Regions from separate parts of the Kitasatospora sp. NPDC056138 genome, predicted to be linked through region 1. Evidence: riboswitches for the same ligand, from Rfam matches in the RefSeq annotation. Region 1 holds a riboswitch; the other holds the start of a gene.
What was found. A riboswitch is a leader RNA that binds a small molecule or an ion and turns the genes downstream of it on or off. The one in region 1 is predicted to bind FMN.
Positions count from the first base shown of each region.

Region 2: another riboswitch for FMN. It lies ahead of ACFC1R_RS31845 (riboflavin synthase); the one in region 1 lies ahead of ribB (3,4-dihydroxy-2-butanone-4-phosphate synthase).

Region 1 is NZ_JBHJVK010000017.1:47,148-57,207, forward strand. It holds gene ACFC1R_RS13645 (MFS transporter) at 1-215, opposite strand, end outside; gene ACFC1R_RS13650 (hypothetical protein) at 283-1,539, opposite strand; gene ACFC1R_RS13655 (phosphopantetheine-binding protein) at 1,543-1,785, opposite strand; partial or broken gene ribB (3,4-dihydroxy-2-butanone-4-phosphate synthase) at 2,018-2,671, opposite strand; FMN riboswitch at 2,957-3,087, opposite strand; gene ACFC1R_RS13665 (DUF402 domain-containing protein) at 3,401-4,084, shown strand; gene ACFC1R_RS13670 (zinc-binding dehydrogenase) at 4,246-5,265, shown strand; gene ACFC1R_RS13675 (LLM class F420-dependent oxidoreductase) at 5,373-6,182, shown strand; gene ACFC1R_RS13680 (MFS transporter) at 6,179-7,480, shown strand; gene ACFC1R_RS13685 (ABC transporter permease) at 7,965-8,522, shown strand; gene ACFC1R_RS13690 (ABC transporter substrate-binding protein) at 8,669-9,760, shown strand; gene ACFC1R_RS13695 (ribosomal protein L7/L12) at 9,845-10,060, opposite strand, start outside.
Region 2 is NZ_JBHJVK010000073.1:932-10,991, forward strand. It holds gene ACFC1R_RS31835 (bifunctional 3,4-dihydroxy-2-butanone-4-phosphate synthase/GTP cyclohydrolase II) at 1-926, opposite strand, end outside; gene pnuC (nicotinamide riboside transporter PnuC) at 923-1,570, opposite strand; gene ACFC1R_RS31845 (riboflavin synthase) at 1,567-2,244, opposite strand; FMN riboswitch at 2,429-2,556, opposite strand; gene ACFC1R_RS31850 (MSMEG_1061 family FMN-dependent PPOX-type flavoprotein) at 3,218-3,883, shown strand; gene ACFC1R_RS31855 (urease subunit gamma) at 4,615-4,920, shown strand; gene ACFC1R_RS31860 (urease subunit beta) at 5,073-5,669, shown strand; gene ureC (urease subunit alpha) at 5,669-7,393, shown strand; gene ACFC1R_RS31870 (urease accessory protein UreF) at 7,466-8,152, shown strand; gene ureG (urease accessory protein UreG) at 8,327-9,061, shown strand; gene ACFC1R_RS31880 (urease accessory protein UreD) at 9,058-10,002, shown strand.

The DNA of each region.
Region 1 (10,060 bases):
GCGAGGAAGCCGCACAGACCGGCGATCGACATGGCCACCGAGACGCTGTCGGCGGACAGGCCGACCGTCCTGGTGAAGAAGACGGCGCTGGAGGTCAGGAAGAGGCCGGTGCCGAGTGACTGGGCGAGCGTGAGCACGCCCATCCGGCGCTCGGCGCCGGGCGCCGGGATCAGGTCTCGCAGAAGGCCGGTGGCGGCCGTGCGGAGGGTAGGCATGGGTCTTCCCGGGGTAGTGGCACGCAGAGGTGACTGATCGTCAGAAAGACGGACGGGCCGGGCGGGCCTAGGGGTTGAGGAGCAGGTCCCGGGCGGTCCGCAGGACACGCCGCCCGTCGATGGTGAACTCGAACGCCAGTTGGTCGACCGCCTGTTCCAGCAGTGCGATCATCTCCTCGTGGTCGGCGGCCGAGCCGCACAGCAGGTCGAGCAGGGTGGTGCTGGTCCCGCCCGCCAGCTCGGCGCCGGGCCGTACGGCCGGCCGGTAGCTGGTGACGCCGGGCAGGGCCCGGACGGCGGGCGCGCCGTCGACGCGTTCGACCCTGGCCGGGGCGGTCGGGCCCGGTGTGTAGTGCTGGAAGTGGACCCGGTCCGGCCGGACGGGGCTCAGGCTGACACTCCGCCCGAGGGCGATCTCGCCCGCCAGCGCGACGAGGTCGAGTCCCACCGCGCGCCTGGCCAGCTCGGCCTGCTCCCCGCCGAGCCGCCCGTTGACCTCGATCAGGCGCGGTCCCGCGGGGGTCAGCTTGATCTCGGTGTGGGTCAGGCCGTGGGTGACGCCCAGTGCCCGCAGTGCGCGGTCGGTCAGCGACACCACCTCGGCCAGTTGCTCCGGCGGCAGTTGGGACGGCCAGAACTGCCCCGACTCGCGGAACGGCGGTGCCAGCGGGAGCTTCCCGGAGACGGCGTAGTGGCAGACGCCCTCCGGGGTGACGGCGCTCTCCACCGAGACGTAGTCCCCGAACGGCGCGCAGTCGGCGCCCTGGAGGAACTCCTCGACGATCAGGGCCGGTTCGGTCCGCAGGAACTCCTCGATCACGGCGGCACCGTGCCCGGCGTCGGTCACCCGGACGGTGTTCCGGCTGCCCTCGCCGCGCACCGGCTTGACCACGGCGGGCAGTCCGGTCAGGGCCAGCGCGGCCGGCCCGCCCCCGGGGGTGGTGACCACCGCGCTCCGTACGGAGTCCACCCCCGCCTCCCGCAGGCACCGGCGCTGGGCCGCCTTGTCCGTCAACACCCGGACCGTCTCTGGTGAGTTGTACGGCAGGCCGAGCAGTTCCGCGAGCCTGGCGGTGTCGGGGAGCATGCGCTCGCTGAAGGTCAGGATGCCCTTGACCGGGTACCGGCGGAGCAGGGCCACGACCGCCTCGTCGGTGTCCGCCAGGGACACCACGCCGGCGCAGTTCTCCTCGAACAACGGCCCGACCTGCTGGGCGTGTTCGGACGGTGCGAGTGCGACGACCACGGGTTCCGAGCCGCCCAGCCGACCTATGATCTCGCGCGGCGAGGCCGCGCCCTGGTCGTAAACGACGACGATCGCCATGGGTCAGACGCGATCGAACAGCTGAGGGTCCTCGACCGCCTCGGCGAGCTGCCTGAGCGTGCTGCGGCGCAGGACCGCCGACCGCGGCATGGTCAGGCCGGACTCGATGGCGCGGGTGGAAATCGCGAGCGCCAGCAGTGAATCCCCGCCGAGATCGAAGAAATCGGCATCGACATCGTCGACGGGAATGCCGAGGACCTCTTCCCAGATCTCCCTGAGAGTTTCGGTGACGTCCTTGTCGGACATTATCTGATCATCCCCCTTCGGCTTGTGACCGCATATCAGTATTAGATGTTCGCTGTCGTACTGTCAAAGCTTTTTCGAACTTCTGGTGAATTCGTCCGAGCGCGTGTCAATGCGCGGGCACGGCGGCCGGAGGGCCCGGCCCGCGCCCCGCCGTGGGGCGGTTCGGGCCGGGTCCCCGCTCGGTCGCCGGTGGTCCGGCCCGGGGTCAGACCATGCCTGCGCCGGCGAATCCCTCGGCGTGCTTCAGGTGGGTGATCAGGTCGGCGATGGAGATCAGCGCCAGGCCGTGCCGGCGGGCGAAGTGGCGCAGCTCCGGAAGCCTGGCCATGGTCCCGTCGGCGTTGGCGATCTCGCACACCGCCGCGGCCGGGCGCAGGCCCGCGAGCCGGCACAGGTCGGCTCCGGCCTCGGTGTGGCCGGCCCGGGCGAGCACGCCGCCCTCGCGCACCCGCAGCGGGAACACGTGGCCGGGCCGGACGAAGTCGTCCGGGGTGGCGGCCGGATCGGCCAGCAGGCGGATGGTCAGGGCCCGGTCGGCGGCCGAGATGCCGGTGCTGATGCCTGCTCTGGCGTCGACCGAGACGGTGAAGGCGGTGCGGTGGCTCTCGCTGTTGTGACGGACCATCTGCTCCAGCTCCAGCCGGTCGAGGTCCTCGCCGAGCATGGGGGCGCAGAGCAGGCCCCGGCATTCGTTCATGGCGAAGGCGACCAGTTCGGTGGTGGCCAGCTCGGCCGCGAACACGATGTCGCCCTCGTTCTCGCGGTCCTCGTCGTCGACGACGACGACCGCACGGCCCGCGGCGATCTCCGCGACCGCGTACTCGATGGAATCGAGAGGCGACTCGTCCGAGGCGGTCGGGTGCGTGATCGGATCGGCAGTGGTCATGCCCGTGGTCCTTCGGTTCGTTGGGAGGGACTCGTCGCGGAGCGCGAACCCAACGGGTGCCACGCCTGGCCCGGGCCGTCGACCGGGCCAGGCCGGTCGGGCGGGGCACAAGGGCCGGCAGCGGTACTGCCGGGCGGGCGGCCCATCGGTCTCCTCGCGCTCGGGGCGCGGACTGCCGGGACACGGGAGGAAGGGCGTGCAGGGGGAGTTGGCGACCGTGCTGGTCGGGACGGCGCGGTTCGAGAGGACCGGCGGCACGCTCGCACAGATCGGAAACCCTGCCCGCCGCGCACTGCCTCCCTTCCGGACTTTCACCGTCGGTCCAGGAGTTTCACCTGGTCAACCGGCCGCTGGCTGCGGTCGGGTCGCGGACTGTAACCGCCGGTTCGGAATTGCACCGACCCCGGAGTGCGCAAACGTCGTAATAACTCTGGTTAACCTTGCATACACGTCACGATGTTGACAAGCCATCAGCAAATCCCGGGTGGTGTGGCCTGTGTCACGCGCCGATCGGTGGGGGTGTCAACTCCGCCGTTCGGGGGGCTTGCCCGCGCCGTGCGGCTGTGACTACGATCCGAATCATCGCCGCCTACCCGTCAGTAAGACCTCGAATCAGCGGATCGTTGAGATCGGGGAAGGGGGTTGACGGGCAAAGGGCGGTACTTCCGGCGAGTCGGCACTCCACTGCCGAGTGTCAGCCGGGTGCGACACGGGGGAGCAGTCACACCGATGCCTGAGAACGTCCGAGCCACACTGGGCGAAGCCATGCCCGCCGACGGCGGCCGCGCTCGCGCCGACGCCCGCGAACCCGGCCGGTTCGCATCCGGAGAGGTCGTCCTCCGTCGCGAAGTCCTCGACGGCAGGACCTGGTTGAGCTACCCCGTCCGGGTGGTCGCCGACCGCTCCGACCTGCTCGCGGTGTACCTGGCCCGCGGCACGCCGCTCACCTTCGGCGAGGGCCCCTTCCGCTGGGGGCCGCACCCCTGGCGCGACGTCGCCGCCCACTGGCGCAGCCACGGCGTCCTCCAGCTCCAGCGCCCCGGCGACGCCTACGCCGTCTGGGTGTTCCGCGACGACGCGACCGGTGAGTTCTCCGGATGGTACGTCAACTTCCAGGACCCGTACCGGCGTACGCCGGACGGCTTCGACACCCTCGACCACGAGCTCGACCTCTGGGTGCCCGCCGACGGCGGTCCGTACCGCTGGAAGGACGTCGAGGAGTTCGAGGAGCGTGCCCGCAGCGGCGGTTTCACGCCCGAGGAGGCCGCCGCCGTCCGCGCCGAGGGGGCCAAGGTCGCCGAGCTGCTCGACCGGGGCGAGCCCTGGTGGGACCAGGACTGGTCACGCTGGAGCCCGCCGGCCGCCTGGGCGGTGCCCCGGGCGGCGCCCGCCGCCGACGCGCCCGCCCACTGACCGGGGACTGCCGCGCCGACTCCGGGCGGCCCTGCGCACCGCTCGACCGCACCGGCCGGCCGCGCGGGCCCCGGGACCGGCGTGCGGCGGCCCCCCACGCCGCCAGGGCGGTCCCCGGACCGCTCGCACCGCACTGCACAGCACCACGAAAGGAACGACCGATGCGCGTAGCACTGGTGACCTCCCCCGGTACCGTGGAGATCCGCGAGACCCCGCTGCCCGAGATGGGCGAGGACGACGTCCTGGTCCGGATCTCCGCCTGCGGCCTGTGCACCATGGAGGCCAAGCTCTACACCGGGACCATGCCGGTCTACCCGGTGGCCGCCGGACACGAGGTCTCCGGCCGGATCGAGCGGGTCGGGGCCAGGGCGGCCGCCCTGGAGGACGCGCCCGTCGTCGGCGACCTGGTCACCCTGGACCTGCTCACCCGGTGCGGGGCCTGCCGCAGCTGCCGCGGCGGCAACAGCGCCGTCTGCGCCTCGCCGCAGGGCGGCCTGCTGCCCGACGGCAGCATCACCATGGGCGCCGGCCTGGCGGAGTACGTCAAGGTCCCGGCCGCGCACGCCTGGCGGGTCGGCGACGCCGACCCGCTGCACGCCGCGATGGGCGAGCCCCTCGCCTGCGTGGTGCACTCCTTCGGGCGGGCCGCCTTCCGCCCGGACGACCGGGTCACCGTGGTCGGCGGCGGTTTCATGGGCCGGCTCCACCAACTGCTCGCCCAGCACCACCAGGCCCGGACGGTCACCGTCGTGGAGACCGACGCCGCACGCCGGGAAGCCGCCCTCGCGGCCGGTGCCGACCACGCGGTGACGCCCGACGAGGTCACCGAACTTCCGCGCGCCGACGTGGTGTTCGTCACCATAGCGTCCGCGGAGGCGATCGCCACCGCCTTCGAGGCGGCCGCTGACGGTGCCCGCCTCGTGCTGTTCGGCGGCTCCCACGACGCCCCCGAGGCCGCGCTGCCGGGCTACGAGGTGCACCGCCGCCAGCTCACCGTCACCGGCTCCTACAGCCAGGAGCCGGCCGACTGGCGGACCGCCGCCGCCCTGCTGCGCAGCGGAGTGCTCGCCGAGGGGCTGGCCCAGCTGGTCACCTCGCGCCACGAACTGGCCGACGTCGAGAAGGCGTTGGCCGAGAGCTCCGGGTCGCCGGCCTACCGGGTCTTCGTCGAGCCGCGCTGACCGCACCCCGCCGGCCCGCGCCGCGGATCCCGCCGGCCCACCCGCCGCAGAGTCCGACCGCAGGCCCCGAGCCAACTTTTCCGCACGGCCGCACCAGGAGACCACGGATGACCACCACCCCCGCGACCCGACCCGCCCTCCGGATCGGTGCCCAACTCCACCCGCAGCACTGCGAACTCGCCGACCTGCGGGCCGCCTGGCGCGAGGCCGACGCCCTCGGCGTCGACTCGCTGTGGACCTGGGACCACTTCATCCCGCAGACCGGTGACCCCAAGGGCGCCCACTACGAGTGCTGGTCGCTGCTGGCCGCGATGGCGGTGGAGACCCGGCAGGCGACCATCGGCTCGCTGGTGACCTGCACCGCCTACCGCAACCCGCACCTGCTCGCCGACCAGGCGCGGACGGTCGACCTGCTCAGCGGCGGCCGGCTGGTACTCGGCGTCGGTGCCGGCTGGTTCGAGCAGGAGCACCAGGAGTACGGCTACCCCTTCCCCGGCCCCGGCGCCCGGATCGACGCCTTCGAGGCGGCGGTGACGGCGATCCGCGACCGGCTGGGCCGCCTCAACCCGCCGCCGGTCGGCCCGCTGCCGCTGCTGATCGGCGGCGGCGGCGAGAAGCGGACCCTGGCGGCCGTCGCCCGGTACGCCGACATGTGGAACTGGTACGGCTGGAACTCCGAGGACCCGGTGGCCGAGTTCAGCTGGCGCAGCGGGCTGCTCGACGAGTGGTGCGAGCGGGTCGGCCGCGACCCCCGTGAGATCGCCAGGACCGTCATGATCGACGTCCCGCAGACCGGTCTGGCCGGCGACTTCGCGGCGGCCGGTGCCACCGAGATCATCGTCTCCGTCCCCGGCCCCTTCGACCTCGGTCCCGTCCGCGAACTCCTCGACCTGCGCGACGCGTTGGCGGCGAAGTGAGCCGTACCCGGCGAACCGGCCGGGAGCGCGGCACGACCCCGGGCGGCGAGGTGCGGCCCGGGGGCGGGCCGGCGGCGGACCGCCTCGGCGGCCTGTTCCACGCCCTGATGGCCGGTCTGCTGGTGTCCAGCGCCGGTATCGGCCTGATCTTCCCGCTGACCAGCATCTACATCAGCGACCAGCTGGGACTGGGCGGTTCGGGCGCCGGACGGTACTTCGTCGCGATGGCCGTGGCCGGGTGCGCCGCCGCAGTGATCGGCGGCCCCAGGGCCGACCGGGGCGGCGCGGCCCCGGTCGGCGCCGTCGGCACGTCCGCCCTGGTGCTCGCCTACGCGCTGCTCGGCGCGGCGCACGGCAGCGTCCCGGTGCTGGCCTCGGGCGTGCTCGCGGGCATCGGCTACGGCCTGCAGTACGCGGCGATCACCGGGGTGGTCACCGCCCTGGTCCCGGCCGCCCGGCAGCGCCGCGCCTTCGTGCTGCGCCACGTCATGACCAACGTGGGCATGGGACTCGGGGCCGCCGCCGGCGGCCTGCTGGTCGCCGACGCCGCCCGCTCCGCGGCGACGCTGCGGGTGCTGTACGAGGTGAGCGCCGCCGCCTCGCTGCCGCTGGCCGCGGTCTTCCTCGTGGTGCACCGGCGACGCCGCGCGGGACCCGCCGACGATCCCGGGGCCGAGGCGGCACCGCAGGGCGGCGACCGCTACCGCGAACTCCTGCGCAGCCGCCCGCTCGCCCTGCTGCTGCTCAGTCAGGCCCTGCTGGCAGCAGTCGGATTCACCCAGATCGAGGCCACCGTCCCGCTGCTGCTGCACCACGGCATGGGCATCGGGCTGACCGGGGTCAGCGCGGTGACGGCCTGCAACGCCTTCGCGCTGCTCGTCCTGCAGCACCCGGTCGGCGCGCGCCTGGAACGGCTGGTGGAGGCGACCGCGCTGGTCGCGGCACCGGTCCTGTGGTGCGCGGCGTTCGGCGCCGGGGCACTGGCGACGGCCGCCGGCACCGGCCCGGTCCGCACCGCGCTGCTGGTCGTCTTCGCGGCGCTCTTCGCGCTCGGCGAGATCGCCTACTCCTCGGCGTTCTTCCCGCTGCTGGTGCGGCTGTCCGGCCCGGCCTCGCTCGGCCGGGGCAGCGCCCTGTCCTCGCTCGCCTGGAGTGCCGGAACGGCCGCCGGTCCGCCGGTGGGCATCGCGGTGGTCACCGCCACCGGCACCAGCGCGGGCTGGCTGGCCCTCGCCGCGGGAGCCGTGCTGGTCTGTGCCGTCACACTCCTGCTGCGGCGCTCGGCCAAGGCGACATGACACCGCGCACCCGGTCCGCCGCCACCGGCGGCCCGGCCCGACGGGTCGCCCGGATCAACCGCACCGCACGGGGAATCCCCACAGCACGGGGAATCCCCACAGCACGGGGAATCCCCACCGCACGGGGAATCCCCACCGCACGGGAAGACCCCACCGCACGGGGAATCCCCACCACACCGCACGGGAAACGAACGGAGCAGCTGTGCCACAGCCGGAGAGCATGACACGCATCCCGCGGGCGACGGCGGTCGCGTCCGGGACCGGTCGGCCCGCGAGAGCGGCGGCGGACCGGCGCCCGGCCGGGCGGGCGGCCGCCGTGCTGCCGCCGCTGGTGTTCGGCCTGCTGCTGCTGGGCAGTTGGGAGGCGGTGACGGCGACCGGGGCCGTCTCGGCGTTCTTCCTGCCGGCGCCGGGCACCGTGGCACAGGCGTTCGTCGACGCGGTGGCCCACGGATCGCTGCTCGACTACACCTGGCAGACGGTCCTGGAGAGCCTGGCCGGCAGCGCGCTGGGCATCGCGGCGGCCGTTCCGCTGGGCTACCTGATGGCCCGCAGCACGATCGCGGCCCGCGCCCTCCAGCCGTACCTGGCGGCCTCGCAGGCGGTCCCGGCGGTGGCCCTCGCGCCGCTGCTCGCCATCTGGGTGGGGTACGGGCTGCTGCCCATCGCGATCCTCTGCGCGCTGCTGGTGTTCTTCCCGATGCTGGTGAACACCATGCTCGGGCTGCGGGAGCTCGACCCCGAGGTGCTGAACGCGGCCCGGGTCGACGGCGTGGGCCACTGGGGGATGCTGCGCCACATCGAGTTCCCGCTGGCGCTGCCGAGCGTGCTGGCCGGGGTCCGCACCGGCTGCACCCTGTCGATCACCGGAGCGGTGGTGGGCGAGTTCGTGATGGGCGGCGAGGGGCTGGGACAGCTGCTGGCGGTGCAGCGCGGCCAGGCGGACTCCACCGGGCTCTTCGTCTCGCTGCTGACTCTCACGCTGCTGGCCGCCGGCACCTACGGCGCGGTTCGCCTGGTCGAGCTGCGGGTGGACCGCTGACGGTCCGTCGGGCCCCGGCCCGACGGACGTGCGCCGGCCCCGGGCCCCGGGGCCGGCGCGGATCACCGGAGGGCGGCCGTGCGGCCCCGTCCCTCCGGTCCTTTCGAAGAATGCACGGCACCTAGAGGAACAGGACGCGAATGCGCATGCGAAAGATCAGCGGACGGTCGTCGGGCGCGGGCTCGGAGCCGCGCCCCGGGTCGGTCTCACCGGCTGCCCGGGCCCGGGTGGGAGCGGTCGCCCTCGCCCTGGTGGGCAGCGCGGTGCTCTCGGCCTGCGCCTCCGACCCCACCGCGGCGAAGTCGTCGGACGACAAGGGCGGCGGCCAGAGCCTCACGGTGGGGCTCACCTACATCCCGAACATCCAGTTCGCGCCCTTCTACGTGGCCGAGAGCAAGGGCTTCTACAAGGACGCCGGACTGAAGGTGACCCTCCGTCACCACAGCTTCACGGACGACCTCTTCGGCGGTCTGACCGCCGGCAAGGAGGATATCGTCTACGCCGGTGGCGACGAGATGCTCCAGGGCCGGGCCAAGGGCGTGCCGGTGGTGGACATCGCCTCGCTCTACCACACCTACCCGGTGGCGATGCTGGTGCCGCAGGACTCCCCGATCCACAAGGTCGAGGACCTGCGCGGCCACAGCGTCGGCACCCCCGGCCCGTACGGCGAGACCTACTTCGGCCTGCTCGCGATGCTGAAGTCCGCCGGGCTCACCACCAAGGACGTCAACGTCCAGAACATCGGCTTCACCCAGCAGGCCGCGCTGGCCGGCCACAAGGTGGACGCGGTGATGGGCTACCTCAACAACGACGCGGTCCAGTTCGAGCAGGCCGGCGTGGCGGTGCGACCGGTGGAGGGCACCGGCGGCGCGGCGGCGCTCCCGCTGGCGGCGGCCGGACTGGGGGCGACCAAGACCACCCTGGACCAGCACGGCGACGACGTGAAGAAGTTCGTCGCGGCCACCCTGCGCGGCGTGCAGTACACCGTGGAGCACCCCGACGAGGCGGTGTCGATCAGCAAGACCTACATCCCCGGCATGAACGACCAGAAGCAGCAGGCCTCCGCGCTCGCCGTGCTGAAGGCCACCGTGCCGCTGATGCAGACCCCGGCCTCCGGCAAGCCGGGGCTCAACGACGCGGCGACCTGGGACAAGATGGCGTCCTTCATGAAGGAGCAGGGCCTGCTGGACAAGCCGGTGACCGCCACCGACGCGTACAGCAACAGCTACCTGCCCTGATCCGCCGCTCCGGCACAGAGCGGCCGAGACCGTTCCCAGGACGCCCCGCGCCCCCGGAACGGTCTCGGCCGCGCCGTGCGGCCGTCAGCGGCGCGCGGACGCCGCGTCGATGGCCTCCTTCGCCGCCTTCAGGCCGAAGCCGGTGCGCTCGCGGTAGACCTTGATGGCCTGGATCTTCTTGCCGGCCTTGACGTACTGCATCACCTCGGGCATCTGCCGCGGGTCCGTGGCCGGCAGGGGGTGGGTGAGGCCGAGGCAGCTCAGGATCGTGTCGAGCTTCGACTCGATCGAGGCCAGCCG
Region 2 (10,060 bases), on a different contig from region 1:
CCGCGGCCGGCGGTGGCGATCTCCTGCAGCGAGGCCTGCAGCTGGGGGCCGCAGTCGCAGCGCAGCGAGCCGAGGACGTCACCGGTCAGGCACTCGGAGTGGACCCGCACCAGCAGGTCCTCGCCGTCCGGGACCTTGCCGTCGGCGCCGAGGCCGCCCGCCACCAGGGCGATGTGCTCGACCCCGTCCAGGGTGCCCTTGTAGCCGACGGCGGTGAAGTCGCCGTGCTCGGTGGGCAGGGTGGTGACGGCGGCGCGACTCACGTGCAGTTCGGTGCGGCGGCGGTAGGCGATCAGGTCCTCGATGGAGATGATCGACAGGCCGTGCTGCCGGGCGAAGGCGACCAGCTCGGGCAGCCGGGACATGGTGCCGTCGTCGTTGACCACCTCGGCGATCGCTCCCGCCGGCGGGAGCCCTGCCAGCCGGGCCAGGTCGACCGCCGCCTCGGTGTGTCCGGGGCGGACCAGGACGCCGCCCTCGACCGCGCGCAGCGGGAAGACGTGGCCGGGCCGGGTGAGGTCGCCGGGCTCGGTGGCCTCACTGGCGAGCAGTCTGACGGTACGGGCCCGGTCGGCGGCGGAGATGCCGGTGTCCACGCCGTCCCGGGCGTCCACCGACACCGCGTACGCGGTGCCCTTGCGGTCCTCGTTGACCTGGGTCATCGGCGGCAGCTTGAGCCGGTCGAGCTCGTCACCGGTCATCGGGACGCAGATCACGCCCGAGGTGTAGCGGATGGTGAAGGCCATCAGCTCGGGGGTCGCGGCGGAGGCGGCGAAGACGATGTCGCCCTCGTTCTCGCGGTCCTCGTCGTCGACCACGATCACCGGGCGGCCGAGCGCGATGTCGGTGATGGCGTGCTCGACCGGGTCGAGGGCGAGGCTGTCGTCCAGCGGCGACCGGACGCCGGGTACGGGGTGAGTGGTCATGCCGTGGCTCCCTGGAGGACGGCCGTGCCGACGGCACGGGGCGTACGGGTGCGCAGCCACCAGGCGCGCAGGCCGAGCAGCACCAGAACGAAGTAGATGACGTAGGTCAGGCCGGAGAAGGTGTAGCCGCTGGTGAAGGCGAGCGGGACGCCCACGATGTCGACGGCTATCCAGGCGAACCAGAACTCGACCCAGCCCCTGGCCTGGGCGTACATCGCCGCCAGCGTGCCGACGAATATGTACGCGTCCGCCCACGGGCTCCACGACAGCTCGGGGACGGCGAGGAAGAGCTCGGCCAGGCCCACGGTGGCCAGCGCGGTGGCGCCGACCAGCAGTGCGCGCTCACGCCCGGTGGCGAACCGGACCGCTATGTCGCCGCTGCTGCGGCGGCCGCGCTGCCACTGGTACCAGCCCCAGACGGCGGCGGCGACGACGATGCCCTGCTTGCCCACCAGCCCGGCCAGGTGGCCGGACAGGTAGGCGGCGACCAGGACGACCGCGGACAGCAGCTGGACCGGCCAGGTCCACATCGAACGGCGCCAGCCCAGCGCGAGCGCGGCCAGACCGAGCAGGTTGCCGACCATGTCGGTCCACTTGACCGGCTGGCCGAGCACCGCGAAGGCCGTGTCGTTGAGCCAGTTCACGACACGTCCTCCAGCGCCGTGGGTGGGGCGAGGGTGACCGGCAGGGCACGGCTGTCGAGCAGCCGCTCGACGTACTTCGCGAGCACGTCCACCTCGAGGTTGACCGGCTCGCCGATCTGCTTGGTGCCGAGGGTGGTGAGGGCGAGGGTGGCCGGGATGAGGCTGACGGTGAAGCTGTCGACGGCGGCCTCCACCACGGTGAGGCTGATGCCGTCCACGGTGATCGAGCCCTTCTCGACCAGGTACCGGGCGATGCTCTGCGGCAGCGAGAAGCGCAGCACCTCCCAGCGCAGGTTGCCGGCGGAGTCGAGCTCGCCGGGCTCGCGGGCGAGCAGGGTGCCGGTCGCGTCGACGTGGCCCTGGACCAGGTGCCCGCCGAGCCGGGCGCCGAGTGCCATGGCCCGCTCCAGGTTGACCCGGTCGCCGGGGCGCAGCGTGCCGAGGCTGGAGCGGTGCAGCGTCTCGGCCATCACGTCGGCGGTGAACTCGTCACTGGCGGCGGCCAGTTCGTCGGAGGTGTCGACAACGGTGAGGCAGACGCCGTTGACCGCGATGGAATCACCGTGCTTGGCACCGGAACGGACCGCCGGGCCGCGCAGACGGATTTGCGAGGACTCTCCGAACTCCTCGATGGAGACGACCTCGCCGAGCTCTTCGATGATGCCGGTGAACACCCGGATTCTCCTCGCGCTTGGGACGCGGACTCCGGGGCGGCATGGGATGAGGACACGGACAGCAAGGTGCGGGACTGCCCGGAAAACCCCCTCGGCACCGGTCTGTGACCGGCACACGGGACGGAGTCCTCCCGGCACGCCTTCCGCGGCTCTTCGGGTGGAGCCGTGGCACTGCTCGTCCGCCCGCGCACGCCTCCCATCCGGACTTTAACCGTCGGTCCAGGAATTTCACCTGATCAACCGGCCGCTGGCTGCGGACGGGTCGCGGACTGTAACCGCCGGTTCGGATTTTCACCGACCCCGGAGTGCGCTGAACGTCACTGCTATTGCCGTCATTGTGCCATGATCCCCGGCGAACCAGGAGGGGGTTTCGCTGTGGCCTGATTCACTCGGCCGACTCGCTGCGGCCGGGAATAGCGCGAGAGTCGACGGAGGACCGGCCACCCGGATCCGTACGGCTCGCAACCGGCCCGCTCAAGGGAAGGACCGACCGTCCGCTGCGGGGCGCCGGGCGGTGGGATGCACCGGCTGCGCCGGTCCCGGCCGGGGGCACGGTCGAGGGCGGCGGGGGCTGGGGCGGGGCACAGCCGACGGGGGCGCGAGGCGCGGGCCGGCAGGGCGGGGACGAGGGTGAGGCGGCCTTGGCGTCGGCGCCAGGCGCCCAGCAGGCGCCGGGAGTCGGCACGCACGCCCCCGCACCGGGCCTTCGTCGGACTCGCCCACCCCGCCACCAACCGGACCGATACGGCGGGGAGTTGACTTCACCGTGAGCCGACCTCCGGGAGAGCGGCGAACTTCCGGCCGGAGGCGGGCGGAGCACCGTCCGAGGAGGCCGTCCAGCGGGCGCACGCGCGCGCCGGGCACCGCGCCGACGAGATCCACCGCGTGCCGCTCGCGGCCCGGCCGGGCAATCGCCGCCCACGGGGTGAAATCCCCTGTCCGCGCCCTTGGCACTCGGCTAGATTGCCCGTACGTGACCACAACACCACCGGCCGCGAGCCGGCTCTTCGACGCCCTGAACGCCACCGCCCTGCGGGAGACCGGCCAGCTGCGCGAGGTCTACGAACAGCCGGGCGACCACGCCCGCCGCAAGCAGGTCGACCGGCTGCTCGACAGCGCCCAGCAGCTGATCGGCTGCGCCCCGCTGGTGTTCATGGCGAGTGCGGGTGCGGACGGCCGGGCCGATGTGACGCCCCGGGGCGGCCCGCCCGGGTTCGTCTCGGTGCTGGACGCGCACACCCTCGCCATCCCGGACGCCACCGGCAACAAGCGGCTGGACAGCCTGCACAACATCGTCGAGACCGGCCGGGTCGGGCTGCTGTTCGTCATACCCGGCCGTGACAGCACCCTGCGGGTCAACGGGCGCGCCTGCGTCTCCACCGACCCCCGGCTGCTGGAACAGCTGACCGCCGTGGGCAAGCCGCCGCGCAGCGCCGTCGTGGTGGCGGTCGAGGAGGTGTACGGGCACTGCCCGAAGTCCTTCCTGCGAGCCGGCGCCTGGAAGCCCGAGAAGTGGCCGGCCCTCGACGCCGCGCCCAGCTCGGCCCAGGTCACCCTCTCCCACCTGGACATCCCCGGACTGACGGTCGAAATGATCGAGCAGGCCGAGCGCGAAGCGCTGCTCTACCGGTACGAGTAGCCCGCAACCCGAGACCCGACCCCGGAGCCGGCGCCTTCCAGGGGTCGGGCCTTCGCGTACCTCCGGAGCGACGGCCGTCAGGGACGCGGAGCGAAGGCCCGCCTGAGCGGACGGGTCGTCAGGCGCCGTGCCCTGTTGTCGTGTTCAGGTCGCAGCCCTTCCGTCGCGGACTCCCGGACCGGCCCCGCGGGGGCCCGATCGGTCAACGCCAGGCCCGAAAACATTCAACACTTTGTCAACTCTTCCGGCGCCGTGAATCACCCGCCCCCGCATCCGTGCATCTGCACGACCACTCCCACCAGGCATGATTCCACTCGGCACGCAATCGGCTACGCTACGTACCCGATATCGGCCGCTTGCCTCCCGCCCGGTCAGGCGTACTGTTCCGATCCGGGAGCAGAGCACGAACAACACCGCCCGAACCAGGCGGTGTTGGCGCGCGGGACGACGTTCTCGGGAGTACGTATGCAGGCTGCGGAGCAAGCGCCGGAAAGGGCGTCCCCAGAGCTAGCCCGTGGGTCATGGACCACGACGCCGCGCAGCCTTCGGCCCCGGCCTCCAGCCGGCACCGTCCCCATCAGGTCCGCCTCCCCCACGAGTGGCGCGCCGACCTGATCCGCCCGTGTTCACCCCGCTCCTCTCCACCGCCGATACCGCCGGTGCCGCCTTCTCCGCAGCCGGTCCAGCGCCGGACCGGCCCGGTCCCTCCACCGAGAAAGCGAAGTGACGCCTTGAACCTCTCGCCGCGGGAAATCGACAAGCTCCACGTCTACGTGGTCGCCGACCTCGCCCGGCGCCGCCGCGACCGGGGCACCAAGCTCAACTACAGCGAAGCCGCCGCGCTCATCACCGAGGCCGTACTGGAGGCCGCCCGCGACGGCCACACCGTCGCCGAGTGCATGGAGCTCGGCCGCAAGGTCGTCACGGCCGACGAGGTCATGCCGGGCGTGCGGGAGATGCTCAGCGTGCTCCAGGTCGAGACCGCCTTCGTCGACGGTACGAAGCTGGTCACGTGTCACGACCCGATCCACGCCTGACCCCACCGCCCGGCCCGCCTCGCCGCACGCCGCACCGCGATGTGCTGGGCCGCGCTGCGCTGTGCCGTGCGGTGCAGCGCCGTGCGGTGCACCGCCGCACTGCCGACTCGGAGTCAGAACCGCCGACTTTGCACACCAAGGAGTAGAGCAGGATGTCCGGGGGAGCTCACTACCTCTACGGCGATGATCCGATCGAGATCAACGCCGGCCGGGCCACGGCCAGGCTCACCGTCGCCAACACCGGCGACCGGGCCGTTCAGATCGGCTCGCACTACCACTTCTTCGAGGCCAACCGCGCCCTGAGCTTCGACCGCGAGGCCGCGTACGGCATGCACCTGGACATTCCCTCCGGCACCGCAGTGCGCTTCGAGCCCGGTGACACCCGCGAGGTCGGCCTGTGCGCGTTCGGCGGCACCCGCCGCCTGGTCGGCTTCGCCGGGCTCGTGGACGGCGGCCTGTCCGCACCCGACACCCGCCGCACCGCACTGCGCCGCGCTGCCGAACTGGGCTTCGAGAACACGCCCGGAGCCGCGCCGGAGAACGCAACGGCGGGTGCGTCGGCCCCGCTGCCGACGGCAACCCTGCCGGCCGCCCTGACCGGTGCGCTGCCGGGTGCACTGCCGGGTGCACTGGCGGGTGCACTGGCGGACACGCCGGTGCACGCCTCCACGAGCGCTACGACCAGCGGTTCCACGAACGCTTCGACCGACGCTTCGACGAACGACGAGAACGAAGGGGCCGACGCCTGATGGCGCTCCTGCCGCGCAAGCAGTACACCGACCTGTTCGGCCCGACCGTCGGCGACCGGTTCCACCTGGCCGACACCAACCTGGTCGTCGAGGTCGAGTACGACCACAACGCCGGCTCCTACGGCGACGAGGCCGTCTACGGCGGCGGCAAGGCCATCCGGGACGGCATGGCCCAGGACCCCGCCGCGCTGGGCCGCGAGGGTGCGCTGGACCTGGTCATCACCAACGTGGTGGTGATGGACCCGGTGCTCGGCATCGTCAAGGGCGACATCGGCGTCCGCGGCGGTCTGATCGTGGCCGTCGGCAAGGCCGGCAACCCGCACCTGCAGAACGGCGTCGACCCGAAGCTGGTGATCGGCCCCGGCACCGAGGTGATCTCCGGCGAGCACCTGATCGCCACGGCCGGCGGCGTGGACACCCACATCCACTTCATCTCGCCGCAGCAGGCCCAGGAGGGACTGTCCAACGGCATCACCACCTTCTTCGGCGGCGGCACCGGGCCGACCGACGGCACCAACGGCACCACCTGCACCCCGGGGCCGTGGAACATCCACCGGATGCTGGAGGCCGTGGAGGACCTGCCGGTCAACGTCGGTCTTCTCGGCAAGGGAAACGGCAGCCTGCCGGACGCGCTGCGCGAGCAGGTCGAGGCGGGCGTGGCCGGCCTCAAGGTGCACGAGGACTGGGGTGCCACCCCCGCCGTGATCGACAACGCACTGCGGGTCGCCGACCAGTACGACGTCCAACTCGCCATCCACACCGACACCTTGAACGAGGGCGGGTTCTTCGAGGACACCCTCTCGGCGATCGACGGCCGCACCATCCACACCTTCCACACCGAGGGTGCGGGCGGCGGCCACGCCCCCGACATCATGCGGGTCGCGGGCGAGGCCAACGTACTGCCGTCCTCCACCAACCCGACTCTGCCGTACACCGTCAACTCGGTGGACGAGCTGCTCGACATGGTGATGGTCTGCCACCACCTGTCCCGGGACATCCCCGAGGACGTGTCCTTCGCCGACAGCCGGGTCCGGGCGGAGACCATCGCGGCCGAGACGGTGCTGCACGACCTCGGCGTGATCAGCATCTTCTCCTCCGACTCCCAGGCCATGGGCCGGGTCGGCGAGTCCTTCGCCCGTGCCTTCCAGACCGCCCACCACTGCAAGGAGATGCGCGGCGCGCTGGCCGAGGACAGCTCGCGCAACGACAACGCCCGCGTCCTGCGTTATCTGGCGAAGCTCACCATCAACCCGGCGGTCGCGGTGGGCGCCGCCGATGTGATCGGCTCGCTGGAGCCCGGCAAGCTGGCCGACATCGTGCTCTGGCCGATCCACTCCTTCGGCGCCAAGCCCAAGCTCATCATCAAGGGCGGCATGGTCAACTGGGCGCTGATGGGCGACCCCAACGCCTCGCTGCCCACCCCGCAACCGGTCTACTACCGGCCGATGTTCGGCTCGTACGGCCGGGCCCGGCAGCGCACCTCGGTGACCTTCATGTCGCAGGCCGGCATCGCGGCGGGCGTCCCCGGCGAACTCGGCCTGCAGCGCAGGATCGAGCCGGTGCAGCGCTGCCGGACGGTCGGCAAGCAGCACATGGTCCGCAACGACGCGCTGCCGAGGATCGAGGTGGACCCGGAGACGTACAAGGTCACGCTGGACGGCGAGCCCGCCACCATCGAACCGGCCGAGCGCCTCCCGCTCAACCAGCTCTTCTACATCGTCTGATCCACCGCCCCGGCGGCCGTCGGACCGGCGCACCGCCAACCACACGTCAGGACACCCGGCTTGAACGATCCGATGCCGATCCCGGCGCTGCTGACCGGGCTCCAGCTCACCGACTCGGCCTTCCCCAGCGGCTACTACACCCTCTCCCACGGTCTGGAGGGCTACCAGCAGGCGCGCGCGGTCTCGCCGCGCACCCTGCCCGCCCTCCTGCACGACCTGCTGCGGCACGGCACGGGCCCCGCCGACGCGACCGCCCTCGCCCTCGCCCACCGCGCAGTGAGCGCCGGTGACTGGGACCGGCTGGTGGCCGTGGAACGACGGCTGTACGCAACGAAGTTGGGCCGCGAGGCCCGGCAGGCCGCGATCCGCACCGGACGGCAGCTGCTGGATCTGGCGGACGAGGTCTACGGCACGCCGGAGATCGGCCGCTATCGGGAGCTGTACCGGGACGGCCGGGTCCACGGCTGCCAGCCGGTCGTCGCCGCCGCCGTCCACGCGGGGAACGGCGTGCCGGCGCGGCAGGCGGTCACCTGCGAACTGTTCGCCTTCGCGGCCAGTTTCGTGGGGGCCGCCCTCCGGCTGCGGCTCACCGACCACCGGCGGGCACAGGTCGTCCTGCACGGCGCGGCCCCGGTGATCGAGGAGGTCGTGGAGGCGGCCCTGAACCGCGAGTTGGCCGACCTCGGCGGCTGCACGCCGATGGCCGACGTGATGGCGGGACGCCACGAGCGCGCCGACGCCCGCCTGTTCGCCAGCTGAGCTCCCGGGGCGGGGACGGCCACAGGACCGCCTACCCGACCGGCTCCGCCCGGCACACTCCGCCGGACGTCCCCACTCCCCGCTCCCTTCCTCCCGCTCCCGGCTTCTCCCGCTCCCGGCTTCTCCCGCTCCCCACTTCCGACTTCCCGCTCCCGACTTCCCACGAGGACTGCCATGCACGACCCCACGCAGGTACGCGGATCCCACCACCACCACGACCACGACGAGCTCGTCCGCCGCCCCGAGGACGGCGTGCTGCGGGTGGGCATCGCCGGTCCGGTCGGCTCCGGCAAGACCGCGCTGATCGAGGCGCTGGTCCCGGTCCTGATCGGACGGGGACGTACTCCCGCCGTCATCACCAACGACATCTACACCTCGGAGGACGCCGCGCACGTCCGGCGCACCCTGGACGGCGTCCTGGACGCGGACCGGATCGTCGGCGTCGAGACCGGCGCCTGCCCGCACACCGCCGTCCGGGACGACCCGACGATGAACCAGGCCGCCGCCGACGAGCTGACGGCACGCTTCCCCGCCATCGACACGCTGCTCTTCGAGAGCGGCGGCGACAACCTCACGCTCACCTTCAGCCCGGCCCTGGTCGACCTCTTCCTGTTCGTCCTGGACACCGCCGAGGGCGACAAGATGCCGCGCAAGAAGGGCCCCGGCATCACCGAGTGCGAACTGCTCGTCATCAACAAGATCGACATCGCCCGGTACGTCCGCTGCGACCTCGGCACGATGGAGTCGGACGCCCGTACGGTCCGCGACGGCCGGCCGGTCGTCCTCACCAACTCGCTGACCGGCGAGGGCCTCGGCACCATCGCCGACTTCCTCCTCGCCCACCCGGCGGCGACCCGCCGGGAGGCGGCCGTTCCCGGGGCGGCCGCCTCGCAGGCGGTTCCCGCATGACCTCGGCGCCCACGCGGCTGGATCCCGCGCACTACGAACCCCGCCGGGTACCGGACCGGATGCTCGACCTCACCGGCCGACCCGACACCCTGGCCGCCGGGCGCCCCGGCAAGGTCGGCCTGCTCGAACTGCGCTACGCCAGGGTCGGCGGGCGCACCGAGCTGGTCGACCGCTACCAGAAGTCACCGTTGCAGATCGTGCGGCCGCTGTACATCGACCCGCTGCGGCCCGACCTGCCGGTGACCTTCCTGATGTCCACCGGCGGCGGGATCGTCCAGGCCGACCGCAACCGGATCGACGTCGACTGCGGCCCCGGCACCGCCGTGCACCTGACCACCCAGGCCGCCACCAAGGTGCACCGGATGGAGTTCGACCACGCCACCCAGGTCATCAACATCACCGCAGCACACGGGAGTTACGTCGAGTACCTGCCCGACCCGCTGATCCCCTACCGAGACGCCAGGCTCTACCAGCACACCGTGGTCACGGTCGACCCGGGCGCCACCGTCCTGGTCGGCGAGACCATCGCCGCCGGGCGGCTGGCCCGGGGCGAGCGCAACGCCTACCGGATGCTCTACAGCGACCTGGAGATCCAGCGGCCCGATGGCGGACTGCTGGCCGTGGACACCGTCCGGCTGGAGCCGGGCGGGGCGCCCGGGGGCGTCGACGGCCCGGCCGTACTGGACGGCTACGGCCTGATGTCCACCCTGTTCGCCGTCACCCCGCTGGCCCCCGCCGCAGCGGTCGCCGACGCCCTGCACGGAGCGCTGCGGCCCAGCGGACTGACGTACGGCGTGAGCACCCTGCCCGAGGAGTGCGGCGCCTGGGTCCGCGTCATGGCGGACGACTCCCCCGCACTCACCCGAGCCCTGCGCGCCGCCTGGGACGCCCTGCGCCGCCTGCTGATCGGCGTCCCGGCCCCGGATCTCCGCAAGAGCTGACGGGCTGACGGGCTTGACCGCCGAGCGGGCCGACGGCCAGGTGGCAGCCGGATGGCCG